Regions from separate parts of the Streptomyces sp. NPDC056347 genome, predicted to be linked through region 2. Evidence: predicted binding sites of a transcription regulator. Region 2 holds the regulator's gene; the other holds the start of a gene.
The links. The regulator HrcA, encoded in region 2, represses chaperone genes, less so after heat shock. The targets are predictions, from matches to a motif close to TTNGCACTCNGNNNNNCNGAGTGCNAA.
Positions count from the first base shown of each region.

Region 1 (10,097 bases), on a different contig from region 2:
GAAACCGACTGGGACACCATCGTCGCCCTCTACGGCCGGCTCGCCGCGATCGCACCCTCCCCGGTCGTCGAGCTGAACCGGGCCGTGGCGCTCTCCATGGCGAAGGGCCCCGGGCCGGCCCTCGCCCTGGTCGACGCCCTGGCCGCCGATCCGGCGCTGGCCGGCTACCACCTGCTGCCCAGCGTGCGCGGCGACCTGCTGGCCCGGACGGGGCGCACGCGGGAGGCGCGCGCCGAGTTCGTACGGGCGGCCGCGCTGACCCGCAACGCGAGGGAGCGGGCCATGCTCCTGGACCGCGCGGAACATCCGGTCCGCGACGACCGATGAGTTCCGCTCCCGGCGGCGGTCCACCCTTCAACGGATCGGCACCATGCGACAGGAGCAGACCATGCAGAAGATCACGACCTTCCTGTGGTTCGACACCCAGGCCGAGGAAGCCGCGCACTACTACGTCTCCGTCTTCGGCGGCGACTCGGAGGTGCTGGACGCCACCCAGTACACCGAGGCCGCGCCGGACCGGGTGGGCACGGTCATGTCCGTACGGTTCCGGCTGGCCGGCCAGGAGTACGTCGCGCTCAACGGCGGCCCGCAGTTCCCCTTCACCGAGGCGGTCTCCCTGTACGTGGACTGTGACTCGCAGGAGGAGACCGACGCCCTGTGGGCCGAGCTCACCAAGGACGGCGAGGAAGGGCAGTGCGGCTGGCTCAAGGACAAGTACGGTCTGTCCTGGCAGCTGGTGCCGCGTGGCTTCACCGAGGTGATGTCCGACCCCGACCCGGCCAAGGTGCTGCGCGCCGTGAAGGCCATGATGGGCATGCGGAAGCTGGACCTCGAAGCGCTGCGCAACGCCTGAGCCCGCCCGCCCCGCGCGACGCCCGGACCCGTTCGCGCGGGGCGGTCGGTAGGGTCGTGCTCATGTCCCCTCGCGCACAACTGCCGCCCCCGCCGCCGCCCGTGGAGATACGCGCCTGGCCCGACCGGGAGGCGCTGCTCACCGACCGGGCGGCGGTGCTCGGGGGGCTGGTGCGCGCCCATGTCGGGCCGGGGCGGCTGGCGGTGCTCTGGGCATGGGGCGTGCTCGGCGCGTTCGGCTGGCTGCTGGTGGGCTCGGCGCTGGTCACCTTCGAGGAGTCGTACGACGTGCTCAGCGCCGGGGCCGGCATCGTGATGCTGGCCCTGGGCGTCTGCTGCCTGGTGCCCGCCGTCGTCCTCGTCGTCATCGGGTTGCGCCGGGACCGCCGGGTCCGCCGACTGCTCGACGCCTGGGGCGGCCTGGACCGCGATCCGGCGCGGGACGCGGCGCTGCGGATGCCGGGTGCGTCCGCCGCCTGGCTGGTGCTGTCGTTCGTGCTCTGCGCGGTCGGCCTCGGTACCTGCTTCGCCGTCCCGGCGAACGCCGCGCCGGACGGGTACGGCTGGAGCCTGGTCGTCCTCGCCATGGGGCTCGGGCTGATCGCCTGGCTGGTCGGACTGATCGGCCTGGTCAAGGCGTTCGCCCACCGGCGCTGGGTGCTGCGGGTCCTGGCCGGTGCGTCCGCCCCGGCGCCGCTGTTCTCCGTCGGGGGCGGTTCCCACCGCTGAGCCGGGCCCTATCCTGACCGGGCACAGGTGTCACTTAGGGGGAGGGCGTCATGGAGTGGTACTGGTGGGTGCTCATCGTTTTCTGGATGGGCGGTTTCGGATGGGCCGTCGACAACGTCCGTACGGCGCTGCGCAATCGGCACGAACGCAAGCTCGAACTGCTGGAGACGGGCCGGAAGGAGCGGCTGGCCGTCGAGGCGGCGAACAGGCCGCCGGAGCCGGTCTGCGGCTGCACGCACCACCTCGCCAAGCACGACAAGCAGGGCCGCTGCCATGAGCGTGTCGAGGTGCCGACGGCCTGGGACGAGAACAAGAAGCCGGTCCGTTTCGAGTCCGGCCAGTGCAACTGCCAGCAGTACGTCGGCCCCCGGCCGCTCTCGCAGGTGTACGCGGAGGATCTGACCGACCTCGCCTGACCAGCCGTCGCGGCCGGTCAGTTCGGGCCGGTCAGTTCGGGCCGGTCATCGGGTGGCCGATCAGCATCGTCGGCGCACCGGCCACCCGGGTCAGGAAGACCGTCGCGGAGTTGGGCCCCCGGAGCTTCATCCGGCGCCGCAGCTCCTCCGGTTCGACCGCCGAACCGCGCTTCTTGACGGTCAGCACGCCCACTTCCCGCTCCCGCAGCAGCGCCTTCAGCTTCTTCATGCTGAACGGCAGCCGGTCGGTGATCTCGTACCCGGCGGTGTACGGGGAGGTGTACGGCCGGTCGCTGGTGATGTACGCGATGGTCTCGTCGATCAGCCGCCCCTCGCACCGCGCGACCAGGTCGGCGACCAGATGCGCGCGGATGACGGCGCCGTCCGGCTCGTACAGGTAGCGGCCCACCGGGCCGACGGGCGGGGCGGGCAGCGGCGCTTTGGACCACAGCGTGGCGTCCGCCGGGAGCAGCGTGGCGCGGTACGCGCCGGCCGTGAAGCCCTCGCCGAACCAGAGCACCGCCTCCTTCACGTCGCCGCCGTCCGAGATCCACTCGGCCTCGGCCTGCTCGGGGATCGCCTCGTGCGGGATGCCCGGGGCGATCTTCAGGGCGGCGCGGGGGGCCGCTAGGGCGGCGCCGGTCGCCCAGGACAGCGGAGGGGAGTACGCCTCGGGGTCGAAGATCCGGCCCCGCCCGCCGCGCCGGGCCGGGTCCACGAAGACCGCGTCGCAGGACGAGGTGTCGACGGCGGCGACATCGGCGCACCGCACCTCGATCAGGTCGTCCAGCCCCAGCACGGCGGCGTTGGCGCGGGCCACCTCGGCGGTCAGCGGGTCGCGGTCCACGGCGAGCACCCGGATGCCCGCGCGGGCCAGCGCGATGGCGTCGCCGCCGATCCCGCAGCAGAGGTCGGCGACGTGGCGCACCTCGCCCGCCGCTGCGAACCGCCGGGCGCGGTGGGTGGCCACGGAGGTGCGGGTCGCCTGCTCGACGCCGTTGGGCGTGAAGAACATCCGGTACGCGTCCTCGGCGCCGAACTTCGCCACCGCCCGCTGCCGGAGCCGGGCCTGCCCGAGCGCCGCCGAGACCAGGGCGGCCGGGTGGGTGCGGCGCAGCCGGGTGGCGGTGGCGAGTTCCCGGGCGGGGTCGTGGTCCCGCAGCTCGTCCAGGAGCGCGGTGCCCTCGGGGGTGCGCAGGGCCAGGAAGTCGGCGATGGGGTCTCCCCCGCTCGGGGAAGGGGCGGGGGAGCCGGACCGGCCGTCGGCGGGCGGGTCGTTCGGGGCGAGAGCGTTCACCTGCCCCATTGTGAGCCAGCCGGGTAGACCGGCGGGCCCCGGCGGCGGTGTCGGGCCGGGAGGCCGGTCGCCTGCTGGCAGGATGCGGCGCCATGCAACTAGTACGACAAAACGAAAAATCAACCGCAAAACCACCCAGACCCGCCACGTCCGGGGAGCGCCGGCGGCGCGGCCGCTCCCCGCGGCGGCCCGCCGTCGCCGTGCTGGCCGCACTTCTGCTCGCGGCGGTCGGCTCGGGCTGTGCCTCCGAGCCCGGAGGCCGTCCGCCCGGCGAGGCAGGGCAGCGGGAGCGGGCCCTCGCCGGGAACCCGGGCCCGCCGCCGGGCGCCGCCGGGCTCCCGGTCGCCCCCGGGCTCCGCCGAGGCCTGGCCCGCCTGCCCGGCGAGCGTTACGAGAACGCGCGGCTCACCCCGGCCGTACGGGCGAGGATCGCCAGGAAGTGGGGGCTCGACAGGCCGCCGCTGATCGCCCCGCTGCCGCCCGTCGCGAAGCCGCGCGTCACTACCCGCGCGGGCTTCGAGGTGGAGGGCGACGACGGCGCGCTGCCGCCGGTCTTCACCACCGTCCCGACCAAGGACCGGGTCGTCTTCCTGACCATCGACGACGGGGCCGAGAAGGACCCCGAACTGCTCCAGATGATGGACGAGCTGGACATCCCGTACAGCGCGTTCCTCAGCGACGACGAGGTGAAGGACAACTACGGCTACTTCGGCGAGGCCCAGCGGCTGGGTACCGTCCTCGCCAACCACACCCTCCACCACCCCTACCTGCCCGGCCTCTCGTACGACGAGCAGCGGCACGAGATCTGCGGCCAGCAGGACGCCGTGGAGGCGCGGTTCGGGAAGCGGCCCCGCCTCTTCCGCCCGCCGTACGGCAGCTACGACGCCGACACGCTCCGGGCCGCACGGTCCTGTGGGATCGAGGCCGTGCCGCTGTGGAGCGCCGAGGCGTTCCCGGACCGCATGGAGTGGCGCGAGGGTGACCGGGACCTGCATCCGGGCGACATCGTCCTCACCCACTTCCGGGGCCGGGCCGCGTGGGGCGGCAGCATGACCGACCTGGTGCGGGCGGTCATGCGGACCGTCACCGAGCGGGGCTACGCCGTGGCCCGGCTGGAGGACTACGTGTGACGTCGGCGGTCCGGGTCCGGGCACCGGCGACCGTCCCCGCCGGCCGGGCGTAGTGCACCGGGCCGCCCACGTGCGAGGGAGGGGAGTGGGACATGCCCCCGAGGTCGTACGGAACGCTCCGGTCCGTACGTACGTTGCCCTCATGGCGTCCGGACCGTTGTCCGGACCGTTGTTCCGATGTTCCGGACGGCGGGAAGGCCGGGAGGACGCGGTGGAGTGATCGCGCCACGATCGCTCGAATTGGCACTCCGCTTGACCGAGTGCTAATCGCGGTCATAGTCTCGGTGCTGGCACTCACCACTGGAGAGTGCCAACACCACTGCGCGACTGGCAGGTCCGGCACCCGCGACGACGGATCGACCTGGTCGCCACCCAAGACTGTTACCCCGTGAGATCTCCGAAGGGGGAGACCGGATCGTGTCGACCGCCAGCTCCAAGGTTGCGATCAAGCCGCTCGAGGACCGCATTGTGGTCCAGCCGCTCGACGCCGAGCAGACCACGGCCTCCGGCCTGGTCATTCCGGACACCGCCAAGGAGAAGCCCCAGGAGGGCGTCGTCCTGGCCGTGGGTCCGGGCCGCTTCGAGAACGGCGAGCGTCTTCCGCTCGACGTCAAGACCGGCGACGTCGTGCTCTACAGCAAGTACGGCGGCACCGAGGTGAAGTACAACGGCGAGGAGTACCTCGTCCTCTCGGCTCGCGACGTGCTCGCGATCATCGAGAAGTAGTTCACCCACGTTTTCTGTGCTGCGCCCCTGGCCCCCTGCGATAACCAGCCGGGCGGTCAGGGGCGCGGTTCGTTCGAGAGGAAAGCTCAGCTCCCATGGCGAAGATCCTGAAGTTCGACGAGGACGCCCGTCGCGCCCTTGAGCGCGGCGTCAACAAGCTTGCCGACACGGTCAAGGTGACGATCGGCCCCAAGGGCCGCAACGTCGTCATCGACAAGAAGTTCGGCGCCCCCACCATCACCAACGACGGTGTCACCATCGCGCGCGAGGTCGAGCTCGACGACCCGTACGAGAACCTCGGTGCCCAGCTGGTGAAGGAGGTCGCCACCAAGACCAACGACGTCGCGGGTGACGGCACCACCACCGCCACCGTGCTCGCCCAGGCGCTCGTCCGCGAGGGTCTGCGCAACGTCGCCGCCGGCGCCTCCCCGGCCGCCCTGAAGAAGGGCATCGACGCCGCGGTCAAGGCCGTGTCCGAGGAGCTCCTCGCGACCGCCCGCCCGATCGAGGACAAGACCGACATCGCCGCCGTGGCCGCGCTCTCCGCGCAGGACCCGCAGGTCGGCGAGCTCATCGCGGACGCGATGGACAAGGTCGGCAAGGACGGCGTCATCACCGTCGAGGAGTCCAACACCTTCGGTCTGGACCTCGACTTCACCGAGGGCATGGCCTTCGACAAGGGCTACCTGTCCCCGTACATGGTGACCGACCAGGAGCGCATGGAGGCCGTCCTCGACGACCCGTACATCCTGGTCCACCAGGGCAAGATCGGCTCCATCCAGGAGCTGCTGCCGCTGCTGGAGAAGGTCATCCAGGCCGGTGGCTCCAAGCCGCTGCTGATCATCGCCGAGGACGTCGAGGGCGAGGCGCTGTCGACCCTCGTCGTCAACAAGATCCGTGGCACCTTCAACGCCGTCGCGGTGAAGGCCCCGGGCTTCGGTGACCGCCGCAAGGCCATGCTCGGCGACATCGCCACCCTCACCGGTGCGACCGTCATCGCCGAGGAGGTCGGCCTCAAGCTCGACCAGGCCGGTCTGGACGTGCTGGGCACCGCCCGCCGCGTCACCGTCTCCAAGGACGACACCACGATCGTGGACGGCGGCGGCGAGCCCGGCGACGTCAAGGGCCGGGTCAACCAGATCAAGGCCGAGATCGAGGCCACGGACTCCGACTGGGACCGCGAGAAGCTCCAGGAGCGCCTCGCCAAGCTGGCCGGCGGTGTCTGCGTGATCCGCGTCGGTGCCGCCACCGAGGTGGAGCTCAAGGAGAAGAAGCACCGTCTGGAGGACGCCATCTCCGCGACCCGCGCCGCGGTCGAGGAGGGCATCGTCTCCGGTGGTGGCTCCGCCATCGTCCACGCCGTCAAGGTCCTCGAGGGCAACCTCGGCAAGACCGGCGACGAGGCCACCGGTGTCGCGGTCGTGCGCCGCGCCGCCGTCGAGCCGCTGCGCTGGATCGCCGAGAACGCCGGCCTCGAGGGCTACGTCATCACCTCGAAGGTCGCCGACCTCGACAAGGGCCAGGGCTTCAACGCCGCCACCGGTGAGTACGGCGACCTGGTGAAGGCCGGCGTCATCGACCCGGTCAAGGTCACCCGCTCCGCGCTGGAGAACGCCGCGTCCATCGCGTCGCTGCTGCTCACGACCGAGACCCTGGTCGTCGAGAAGCCGGCCGAGGAAGAGGCCGAGGCCGCCCACGGCGGTCACGGCCACGCCCACTGACGCACCGCCGTCAGGCAGGCGCACAGCCGCAGAAGGCCCCCTGGCCCACCGCTTCGACGGTGGGACAGGGGGCCTTTTCGGCGTTTCCGGCGCTTCTAGCTTTTCCGGCGTTCTCGGGCCGGTGCTTCAGGCCGAGTGGCTGAGGCTGCCGGAGTGCACCGGGTCCGCGAAGGGCAGACCGGCCGCGAAACGCTCCAGCTCGTCCAGCGCCTGATCGGCCATCCGGTGCAGCTCGTCGCCGAGCGATCCCGCGACATGCGGGGTGAGCAGCACGTTCGGCAGCTCGTACAACGGCGAGTGCGAGGGCGGCAGCTCGGGGTCCGTCACATCCAGCACCGCCCGCAGCCGCCCGGTCGTCAGCTCCGCCAGCAGGGCCTGCTCGTCGACCAGCGAACCCCGGGCCGTGTTGATCAGCGTCGCCCCGGTCGCCATGGCGGCCAGCTGCGCCGCACCGATCAGGTGACGGGTCTCCGGGAGCTGCGGCGCGTGCACCGAGACCACGGAGCTGCGTGCGCACAGCTCGTCGATCGATACGGACCGCACACCGAGCCGTGCCGCCTCCGCACCGTCCACGTACGGGTCGTACAGCAGCACGTCCAGGTCGAAGGGGCGCAGCAGCTCGATCACCCGGCGGCCGATCCGGGAGGCGCCGACGATGCCGACGGTACGGCGGTAGTTCCCGGCCCCGTCGAGCTCCGCGAGCCAGTCGTGCCCGGTGCGCAGCTCGCGGTAGCGGCGCGCGCTGTGCAGGACGCGTTTGCCGGCGAAGAGGATCGCGGCGAGGGTGAACTCGGCGACCGGCAGGGCGTTGGCCCCGGCCGCCGAGGTGACGGCGATGCCGCGTTCCCAGCAGGCGTCCGTGATGTGGTGCTTCACCGAGCCCGCGGCGTGCACGACGGCGCGCAGCCGGGGCGCGGCGGCCAGCACCTCGCGGGTGAGCGGGGTCGCGCCCCAGCAGGTGAACAGCACCTCCGCCTCGGCGAGCGCGGCGGCCACGCCGGGCGCCGGCGCGGTCAGGTCGTGGGCGACGAGGTACGGGTCGGTGCGGGTGAGGGCGGCCAGCCGGGTGCGGTGGTGGTCGGCGAGGAGGCGCTCGGCGATGCCGGGCCCCATCGCGAGCAGGGCCGTGGGCCGGTTGTCAGTGGCGTGGGGCATGGTGGAACACGTACTCCTCGGGGCTCGCGACGGGGTCACTTGACGCTGCCGGCGGTCAGTCCGGCCTTCCAGTGCCGCTGGAGCGAGACGAAGGCGACGATCAGGGGGACGACGGCGAGGAGGGAGCCGGTGACGACCAGCGGGTAGAAGCTCGGCTCGCCGTGGGTGTTGGTGTTCCAGGAGTACAGGCCGAGGCTCAGCGGGAAGAGCTTGCGGTCCGAGAGCATCACGAGGGGGAGGAAGAAGTTGTTCCAGATCGCGGTGAACTGGAAGAGGAAGACCGTCACGAAGCCCGGCATGACCATGCGCAGCCCGATCGACCAGAAGACGCGCAGCTCACCGGCCCCGTCGATACGGGCGGCCTCCAGGGCCTCGTTCGGTATGTAGCCGGTGCTGAACACCCGGGCGAGATACACGCCGAAGGGGTTGACCAGCACGGGTATCAGCACGGACCAGTAGGTGTTGACCAGGCCGGTCTTGGAGGCCAGCAGGTACATCGGCAGGGCGAGCGCGGTGGTCGGCACCAGCACCCCCATCAGCACCAGCCCGAACAGCTTCTCCTTGCCGCGGAACTCGTACTTGTCGAAGGCGTACCCCGCGGCGACGCAGATCAGTGAGCAGACGATCGCCCCGCCGCCCGCGTACAGGAGGCTGTTGAGGTACCAGCGGAAGTAGATGCCGTCGCCGTAGGAGGCCAGGTTCGACAGGTTCTCGCCGAGGTTGAAGCCCTCGAAGGAGAAGGCGTTGCCCGCGAGCAGCCCGCCGGTGTCCTTGGTGGCGGCCGTGACCAGCCAGACGAGGGGGAAGAGCATGTAGACGACGGCGAGCAGGAGGAAGCCGTTGACGGCGGTCTTCGACATCCAGCGGCCGCGGGAAGCGGGGGAGTTCATGCTTTCTTGCCCTTCCGGCCGGTGAAGCGGGTGACGACGAAGGACAGCAGCGCGGCCGTGAGCGCCAGCAGGATGGAGGCGGCCGCGGCGAGACCGTAGTCATTGCGCTCGAAGGCCGCGGTGTACGCGTACATGTTCGGCGTCCAGGTGGAGGAGACGGCGGAGCCGGTCCCCTTGTTGAGGATCAGCGGCTCGGTGAACAGCTGGAGCGAGCCGATGACCGTGAACAGCGCGACCATCACCAGGGAGGAGCGGATCAGCGGGACCTTGATGGAGAGCGCGGTGCGCCAGGCACCGGCCCCGTCGACGGTGGCCGCTTCGAGCACCGAGCGGTCGATGGCCTGCAACGCGGCGTAGAAGATCACCATGTTGTAGCCGAGCCACTCCCACAGCGCGATGTTGACGATGGAGGGGAGGGCGCCGCCGGGGGAGAAGAAGTCGAAACCGATCCCGCCTGACTCCATGGCGCTCACCACCGGGCTGAGCTGCGGGGTGTAGAGGTACACCCAGATCAGCGCGGCGATGATGCCGGGCACGGCGTGCGGCAGGAAGAGCGCCAGCTGGAAGAACCGGCGGGCGCGGGCCAGCGTGGAGTCCAGCAGCAGGGCCAGGGCGAGGGCTCCGACGAGCAGCAGCGGAATGTAGAACAGGCAGTACCCGAGGAGTACGCCGAAACCCTCGCGGAACGCCCGGTCGCCCAGCGCCGCCGCGTAGTTGTCGAGTCCGCTGAAGACGGTCTCGGTGCCGCCGAAGCCCAGGCCGGACTGTTTCTCGGTGAACAGGCTGAGCCAGACCGCGTATCCGATCGGCACCACCATGCACGCGGTGAACAGTACGAAGAAGGGCCCCAGCAGGATGGCGGCGGCTCTGGTCGTCCGGGCGCGCTTCATCAGCCTGCGTCCTCGACCTTCAGCCCGCGCTTCTTCAGCTCGGTGACGGTGGCGTCGTGACCGGCCTTCACGGCGTCCTTGATGGTGGTGCCGCCGCTGGCGACCTTGCCGAACTGGTCCTTGATGACGGTGTTCGCCGTGCCGGTCGCCGGGCCCCAGGCCCAGTTCCGGCCGATCGACGTGGCGGCGCCCTCGAAGACCTGGTAGATGTCCTCGCCGCCGTAGAAGCCGGCGTCGAAGGACGCCTTGGCGACCGGGCGCAGGGACTCCGCAGCCGGGAAGGCGCTCGAC
Region 1 is NZ_JBHJQP010000060.1:4,148-14,244, reverse strand. Features, by position in the region: gene ACFCV8_RS16210 (RNA polymerase sigma factor) at 1-327, shown strand, start outside; gene ACFCV8_RS16205 (VOC family protein) at 389-853, shown strand; gene ACFCV8_RS16200 (hypothetical protein) at 916-1,581, shown strand; gene ACFCV8_RS16195 (hypothetical protein) at 1,632-1,997, shown strand; gene ACFCV8_RS16190 (methyltransferase domain-containing protein) at 2,029-3,303, opposite strand; gene ACFCV8_RS16185 (polysaccharide deacetylase family protein) at 3,387-4,424, shown strand; gene groES (co-chaperone GroES) at 4,842-5,150, shown strand; gene groL (chaperonin GroEL) at 5,246-6,871, shown strand; gene ACFCV8_RS16170 (hydroxyacid dehydrogenase) at 6,998-8,026, opposite strand; gene ACFCV8_RS16165 (carbohydrate ABC transporter permease) at 8,062-8,916, opposite strand; gene ACFCV8_RS16160 (carbohydrate ABC transporter permease) at 8,913-9,806, opposite strand; gene ACFCV8_RS16155 (ABC transporter substrate-binding protein) at 9,806-10,097, opposite strand, start outside.
Region 1: a site for HrcA is predicted at 4,665-4,691, ahead of groES (co-chaperone GroES). Genes of this name have one in related genera too.

Region 2 (6,742 bases):
GACCCGACGAGCCCGCCGAGTACGGCCGGGGCCTCCAGCTCGTCGGCACCCTCGCCGAACGCTGGGGCATCACCTACCGCACCGGCCTCAAGACCGTCTGGGCCCGCCTCACGATGGACGACTGGAGCCCCTACCCGGAAGCGGCCGCCGACCCCGGCCTCCAGCACGGGCTGCGCGAGGCCGAGCTGCTCGCCCCCTCCGCCCGGCGCGCGCTGCGCGACGACGCCGACTGGGCGGGCCGGGGAGCGCTCTCCTTCCTGGCCGAGGCCTCGGACCTGCTGGCCGGACAGCTCGACGAGGACATCGTCGCCGCGCTCTCCGGCCAATTACTGGTACCCCGCCTCGCGGACTGGTGCGCGATCTGGCTGGAGCCGGAGAACGGCGGCCCCTCGGCCGTCCCCCGGCTCGCCAGCGTCTGGCACCGGGACGAGACCGAGACCGGCCCGCTGCGCGCCCTGCTGGAGCAGGACCCGATCCGGCTGCCCGAACGGGTCGGCACCGGCCCCGTCTCCATGCCCTGGCCCGGCGGCGAGGAGGCGGAAGCCGTCAAGGACGGGGAGGGCGAAGAGCCCGCCGTGTCCGCCCTCGCCTACCGGATCACCTCCGGCGGCCGGACGCTGGGCGCCGTGCTCCTGGGCCGGGAAGGGCTCGCCCGCGTCCCCGACGAGGTCACCGCGCTCATCGAGGACTTCGTACGCCGGGTCGGCCTCGCCGTCGGTGCCGCCCGCGAGTACACCCGGCAGGCCACCATCAGCCGCATCCTCCAGCGGGCCCTGCTGCCCGGCAAGGTCGCCGACATACCCGGCGTCTCCAGCTCGCTGGTGTACGAGCCCAGCGACGACGGGGTGGTCGGCGGTGATTTCTACGACATCTTCCCCTGCCCCGGCGACCGCTGGTGCTTCGTCCTCGGCGACGTGCAGGGCAGCGGCCCCGAGGCCGCCGTCGTCACCGGCCTCGCCCGGCCCTGGCTGCGGCTGCTGGCCAGGGAGGGCTTCGGTGTCGGAGAGGTCCTGGACCGGCTCAACCGGCTCCTGCTCGACGACGCGATGGAGGCCGCCGAGGCCGCCGCGCTCATGGTGGCCGCCGCCGGGGGCCAGCAGACCGCGGACACCGGCCAGTCCCGCTTCCTGTCCCTGCTGTACGGCGAGCTTGTACCCCTGCCCGGCGGCGGTGTGCGCTGCACCCTGGCCAGCGCCGGTCACCCGCTTCCGCTGCTGCTTCGGCCCGACGGCGAGGTGCGCCCGGCCGCCGATCCCCAGATGCTGCTCGGGATCTTCGACGACGTGGCGTACGAGAGCCAGAGCTTCGACCTGGCGCCGGGCGACAGCCTGCTGTGCGTCACCGACGGGGTGACCGAGCGGCGCTCCGGGACGCTGATGTTCGACGACGGGGACGGCCTGGCCGGGGCACTGGCCGAGTGCGCCGGCCTTTCGGCGGACGGCATCGCGGACCGGATCAAGCGGGCGGTCCACGAATTCGCCGAGCGGCCGCCCGACGACGACCTGGCGCTGCTGGTGCTCCAGGCCGGCTGAGGCCCGCGCGGCCGGAGGGGGCGCGGGCACGTGGCCGGGAAAGCCCCGGCGGCGAGCGACAATGGGCGGTATGCCTTCCGTACTGCCCGATGGTGAACCCGTGCCCGACGACGGGGCGCTGCCCCGCCATGCCCTGGAAGGCGCCGCCGACCGGCCGCTCGGCTTCTACCTGCACGTGCCGTACTGCGCGACCCGCTGCGGCTACTGCGACTTCAACACCTACACCGCGACCGAGCTGCGCGGCTCCGGCGGCGTCCTGGCCTCCCGGGACAACTACGCCGCGCATCTGATCGGCGAGGTCCGCCAGGCCCGGAAGGTCCTCGGCGACGACCCGCGCCCGGTCCGCACGGTCTTCGTCGGCGGCGGCACCCCGACCCTGCTTCCCGCGGCCGACCTGGTCCGGATGCTGGCGGCGATCCGCGAGGAGTTCGGGCTCGCGGACGACGCCGAGATCACCACCGAGGCCAACCCCGAATCGGTCGGCCCGGCCTACCTCGCCGAACTGCGCGAGGGCGGCTTCAACCGGATCTCGTTCGGCATGCAGAGCGCCCGGCAGCACGTCCTGAAGATCCTGGACCGCACGCACACCCCGGGCCGCCCCGAGGCCTGCGTCGCCGAGGCCCGGCAGGCGGGCTTCGCGCACATCAACCTCGACCTGATCTACGGCACCCCCGGCGAGTCCGACGACGACTGGCGGGCCTCGCTGGACGCGGCGATCGGCGCCGGACCCGACCATGTGTCGGCGTACGCCCTGATCGTCGAGGAGGGCACCCAGCTGGCCCGCCGCATCCGGCGCGGCGAGGTCCCGATGACCGACGACGACGTCCACGCCGACCGCTACCTGATCGCCGAGGAGGCGATGGCCGCGGCGGGCTACTCCTGGTACGAGGTGTCGAACTGGGCCCGCACCCCCGAGGGCCGGTGCCTGCACAACGAGCTGTACTGGCGCGGCGCCGACTGGTGGGGAGCCGGACCCGGGGCGCACAGCCACGTCGGCGGAGTGCGCTGGTGGAACGTGAAGCACCCCGGCGCGTACGCCCAGGCCCTCGCCGAGGGGCGCTCGCCGGGCGCGGGCCGGGAGGTCCTCTCCGCCGAGGACCGGCGCGTCGAGCGCATCCTCCTGGAGCTCCGGCTCGCCGACGGCTGCCCGCTCTCGCTGCTGGCCCCGGACGGCCTCGCCGCCGCCCGCCGCGCCCTGGCCGACGGCCTCCTGGAGCCCGCCCCGTACGAGGACGGGCGGGCGGTGCTCACCCTGCGCGGGCGGCTCCTGGCGGACGCGGTGGTACGGGACCTGGTCGACTGAGGCCCCGCACGCCGGCTACTGCTCGCCGGGCGCCGTGACGAAGTCGATCAGGTGCTCCACCGAGCCCAGCAGCGACGGCTCCAGGTCCCGGTAGGAGCGCACCGAGGACAGGATGCGCTGCCAGGCCGCGCCGGTGTTCTCCGGCCAGCCCAGCGCCCGGCACACCCCGGTCTTCCAGTCCTGCCCGCGCGCCACCGCGGGCCACGCCGGGATGCCCACCGAGGACGGCTTCACCGCCTCCCACACGTCGATGTACGGGTGCCCGACCACCAGCACGTCCGCGTCCGACACCCGCTCGGCGATCCGGGACTCCTTGGAACCGGGCACCAGATGGTCGACCAGCACGCCCAGCCGGGCGTCCGGGCCGGGGGAGAAGGCGCGCACGATCTCCGGCAGGTCGTCGACCCCCTCCAGGTACTCGACGACCACGCCCTCGATCCTGAGGTCGTCGCCCCAGACCCGCTCCACCAGCTCCGCGTCGTGCCGCCCCTCCACGTAGATCCGGCCCGCCCGCGCGACGCGGGCCCGCGCCCCGGGGACGGCGACCGACCCCGAGGCCGTACGGGCCGGGCGCGCCGGGGCGGCGGCCGCGGGGCGCACGAGGGTGACGACCCTGCCCTCCAGCAGGAAGCCGCGCGGCTCCATAGGGAACACCCGGTGCTTGCCGAAGCGGTCCTCCAGGGTCACCGTCGGGCCCTGGGCCGTCTTCTCGCACCGGATCACCGCACCGCAGAAGCCGGTGGAGACCTCCTCCACCACCAGATCGGGCTCGGCGGGGACCTCGGGAACGGGGGCGGACCTCTTCCACGGCGGGGTCAGGTCCGGCTGGTAGCTGCGCATCCGACGACGATAGGACGACGGGGCACCGGGGTCACGACACGCCGAACAGTTCGGCCAGTCGCCGCCGCTGCTCCCGTACGAACGCCGCGTCCACCACCGCCCCGTGGCCCGGCACGTACACCGCGTCCTCGCCGCCCAGGGCCAGCAGCCGGTCCAGCGCCACCGGCCAGCGGGCCGGGTGCGCGTCCTCGCCGGCCTGCGGCTCGCCCGACTCCTCCACCAGGTCGCCGCAGAGCACGACCGCGGGGGAGCCCGGGGAGCCGGGGACGACCGCCACCAGGTCGTGGCCGCTGTGCGCGGGCCCGACGTCCGCCAGCACCACCTCGCGCCCGCCGCCCAGATCGAGCGTCCACTCGCCGCACACCTGGTGCTTCGGCGCCACCAGCGCGTCGACCGCCTCCGCCGCGTCGTGCTCGGAGAGGCCGTGGCGCAGCGCCGCGGAGTGCAGCCCGGCCGCCCCGTCCTTCCGCAGGAACTCCGCCAGCCCGGCCGCCCCGTACACCTCGGCGCCGGAGAACGCGGCGGTGCCCAGCACATGGTCGAAGTGCGGGTGGCTGAGTGCGATATGCGTCACCCTGCGGCCCAGCAGCGCCTCGGCCTGGGCCCGTACCTCGGCGCCCTCGCGGAGGGTCGAGCCGGTGTCGAAGAGCAGCGCGCCGTCCGCCCCGGTGACCAGCGCGACCGTCGCGTCCCACCCGGGAAGGCGGCGGCGGCCCACTCCGTGACCGATTCGCTCCCACCCGAACTCTTCCCAAGAGGCGTCCATACCGCGACGCTACCGGCAAAAGACCTGCGGGGTCTCGTGACGGACTGGCCGGTCGCCCTTGCTAGGCCCCCACTCGGCCGCCGTACACTGGCGGGGGATTGCTGGCACTCGGGATGACAGAGTGCCAGGCGGATTCCTGGGCAGAAGCCCGGGAACGGCCCGGGAACCACCGAGGAACACAGCTGGAGGTGTGCGCGATGCTCAGTGAACGCAGACTCGAAGTGCTCCGCGCCATCGTCCAGGACTATGTCGGTACGGAGGAGCCCGTCGGCTCCAAGGCGCTCACCGAGCGGCACAAGCTGGGGGTCTCCCCGGCGACGGTCCGCAACGACATGGCCGTGCTGGAGGACGAGGGCTTCATCGCCCAGCCCCACACCAGCGCCGGACGCATCCCGACGGACAAGGGCTACCGGCTCTTCGTCGACCGGCTCGCGGGGGTCAAGCCCCTCTCGTCGCCGGAGCGCCGCGCGATCCACAACTTCCTCGACGGCGCGGTCGACCTCGACGACGTCGTGGGCCGCACCGTACGGCTGCTCGCGCAGCTGACCCGGCAGGTCGCCATCGTGCAGTACCCCTCGCTGACCCGTTCGACGGTGCGGCACGTGGAGCTGCTGTCGCTGGCGCCCGCCCGGCTGATGCTCGTGCTCATCACGGACACCGGCCGGGTCGAACAGCGCATGATCGACTGCCCCGCCCCGTTCGGCGAGACCTCTCTCGCCGACCTGCGGGCCCGGCTCAACAGCCGGGTCGTGGGACGCCGTTTCACGGATGTCCCGCAGCTGGTGCAGGATCTGCCGGAATCCTTCGAGAGCGAGGACCGGGGCACCGTGTCCACCGTGCTCTCCATCCTGCTCGAAACCCTCGTCGAGGAGACGGAGGAGCGGCTGATGATCGGCGGCACCTCCAACCTCACGCGCTTCGGGCACGACTTCCCCGTGATGATCCGGCCGGTGCTGGAAGCGCTGGAGGAGCAGGTCGTGCTGCTGAAGCTGCTGGGCGAGGCCAAGGACTCGGGCATGACCGTACGCATCGGGCACGAGAACGCCCACGAGGGGCTCAACTCCACGTCCGTCGTCGCGGTCGGCTACGGTTCGGGCGACGAGGCAGTCGCCAAACTCGGCGTGGTCGGACCGACCCGCATGGACTACCCCGGAACGATGGGAGCGGTACGCGCAGTGGCACGTTACGTCGGACAGATCCTGGCGGAGTCGTAAGTGGCCACGGACTACTACGCCGTACTCGGCGTACGCCGCGACGCGTCCCAGGACGAGATCAAGAAGGCATTCCGGCGGCTCGCCCGCGAGCTGCACCCGGATGTCAACCCCGATCCGAAGACCCAGGAGCGGTTCAAGGAGATCAACGCCGCCTACGAGGTGCTGTCGGACCCGCAGAAGAAGCAGGTCTACGACCTCGGCGGCGACCCGCTGTCCGCCTCCGGCGGCGGTGGCGCGGGCGGCTTCGGACAGGGCGGCTTCGGCAACTTCTCCGACATCATGGACGCGTTCTTCGGCACGTCGCAGCAGCGCGGACCCCGTTCGCGCACCCGGCGCGGCCAGGACGCCATGATCCGGCTGGAGATCGACCTCGCCGAGGCGGCGTTCGGCACCACCAAGGACATCCAGGTCGACACGGCCGTCGTCTGCACCACGTGCAGCGGCGAGGGCGCCGCCCCCGGCACCTCCGCCCAGACGTGTGACATGTGCCGCGGCCGCGGCGAGGTCTCGCAGGTCACCCGGTCCTTCCTCGGCCAGGTCATGACCTCGCGGCCCTGCCCGCAGTGCCAGGGCTTCGGCACGGTCGTGCCGACGCCCTGCCCGGAGTGCGCCGGTGACGGCCGCATCCGCTCGCGGCGCACGCTCACGGTGAAGATCCCCGCCGGTGTCGACAACGGCACCCGCATCCAGCTCGCGGGCGAGGGCGAGGTCGGACCCGGCGGCGGCCCGGCCGGCGATCTGTACGTGGAGATCCACGAGCTGTCGCACGCGGTGTTCCAGCGCCGCGGCGACGACCTGCACTGCACGGTCACCATCCCGATGACCGCGGGCGCGCTCGGCACCAAGGTGCCGCTGGAGACGCTCGACGGGCTGGAGGAGGTCGACATCCGGCCCGGCACCCAGTCCGGCCAGTCCGTCCCGCTGCACGGCCGCGGCGTCACGCACCTGCGGGGCGGCGGGCGCGGTGACCTGATCGTGCACGTCGAGGTGATGACCCCGACGAAGCTGGACCCGGAGCAGGAGCGGCTGCTGCGGGACCTGGCGAAGATGCGGGGCGAGGAGCGGCCCACCGGCCAGTTCCAGCCCG
Region 2 is NZ_JBHJQP010000267.1:88-6,829, reverse strand. Features, by position in the region: gene ACFCV8_RS34715 (SpoIIE family protein phosphatase) at 1-1,532, shown strand, start outside; gene hemW (radical SAM family heme chaperone HemW) at 1,603-2,835, shown strand; gene ACFCV8_RS34705 (DUF3097 domain-containing protein) at 2,851-3,675, opposite strand; gene ACFCV8_RS34700 (MBL fold metallo-hydrolase) at 3,707-4,441, opposite strand; gene hrcA (heat-inducible transcriptional repressor HrcA) at 4,639-5,655, shown strand; gene dnaJ (molecular chaperone DnaJ) at 5,656-6,742, shown strand, end outside.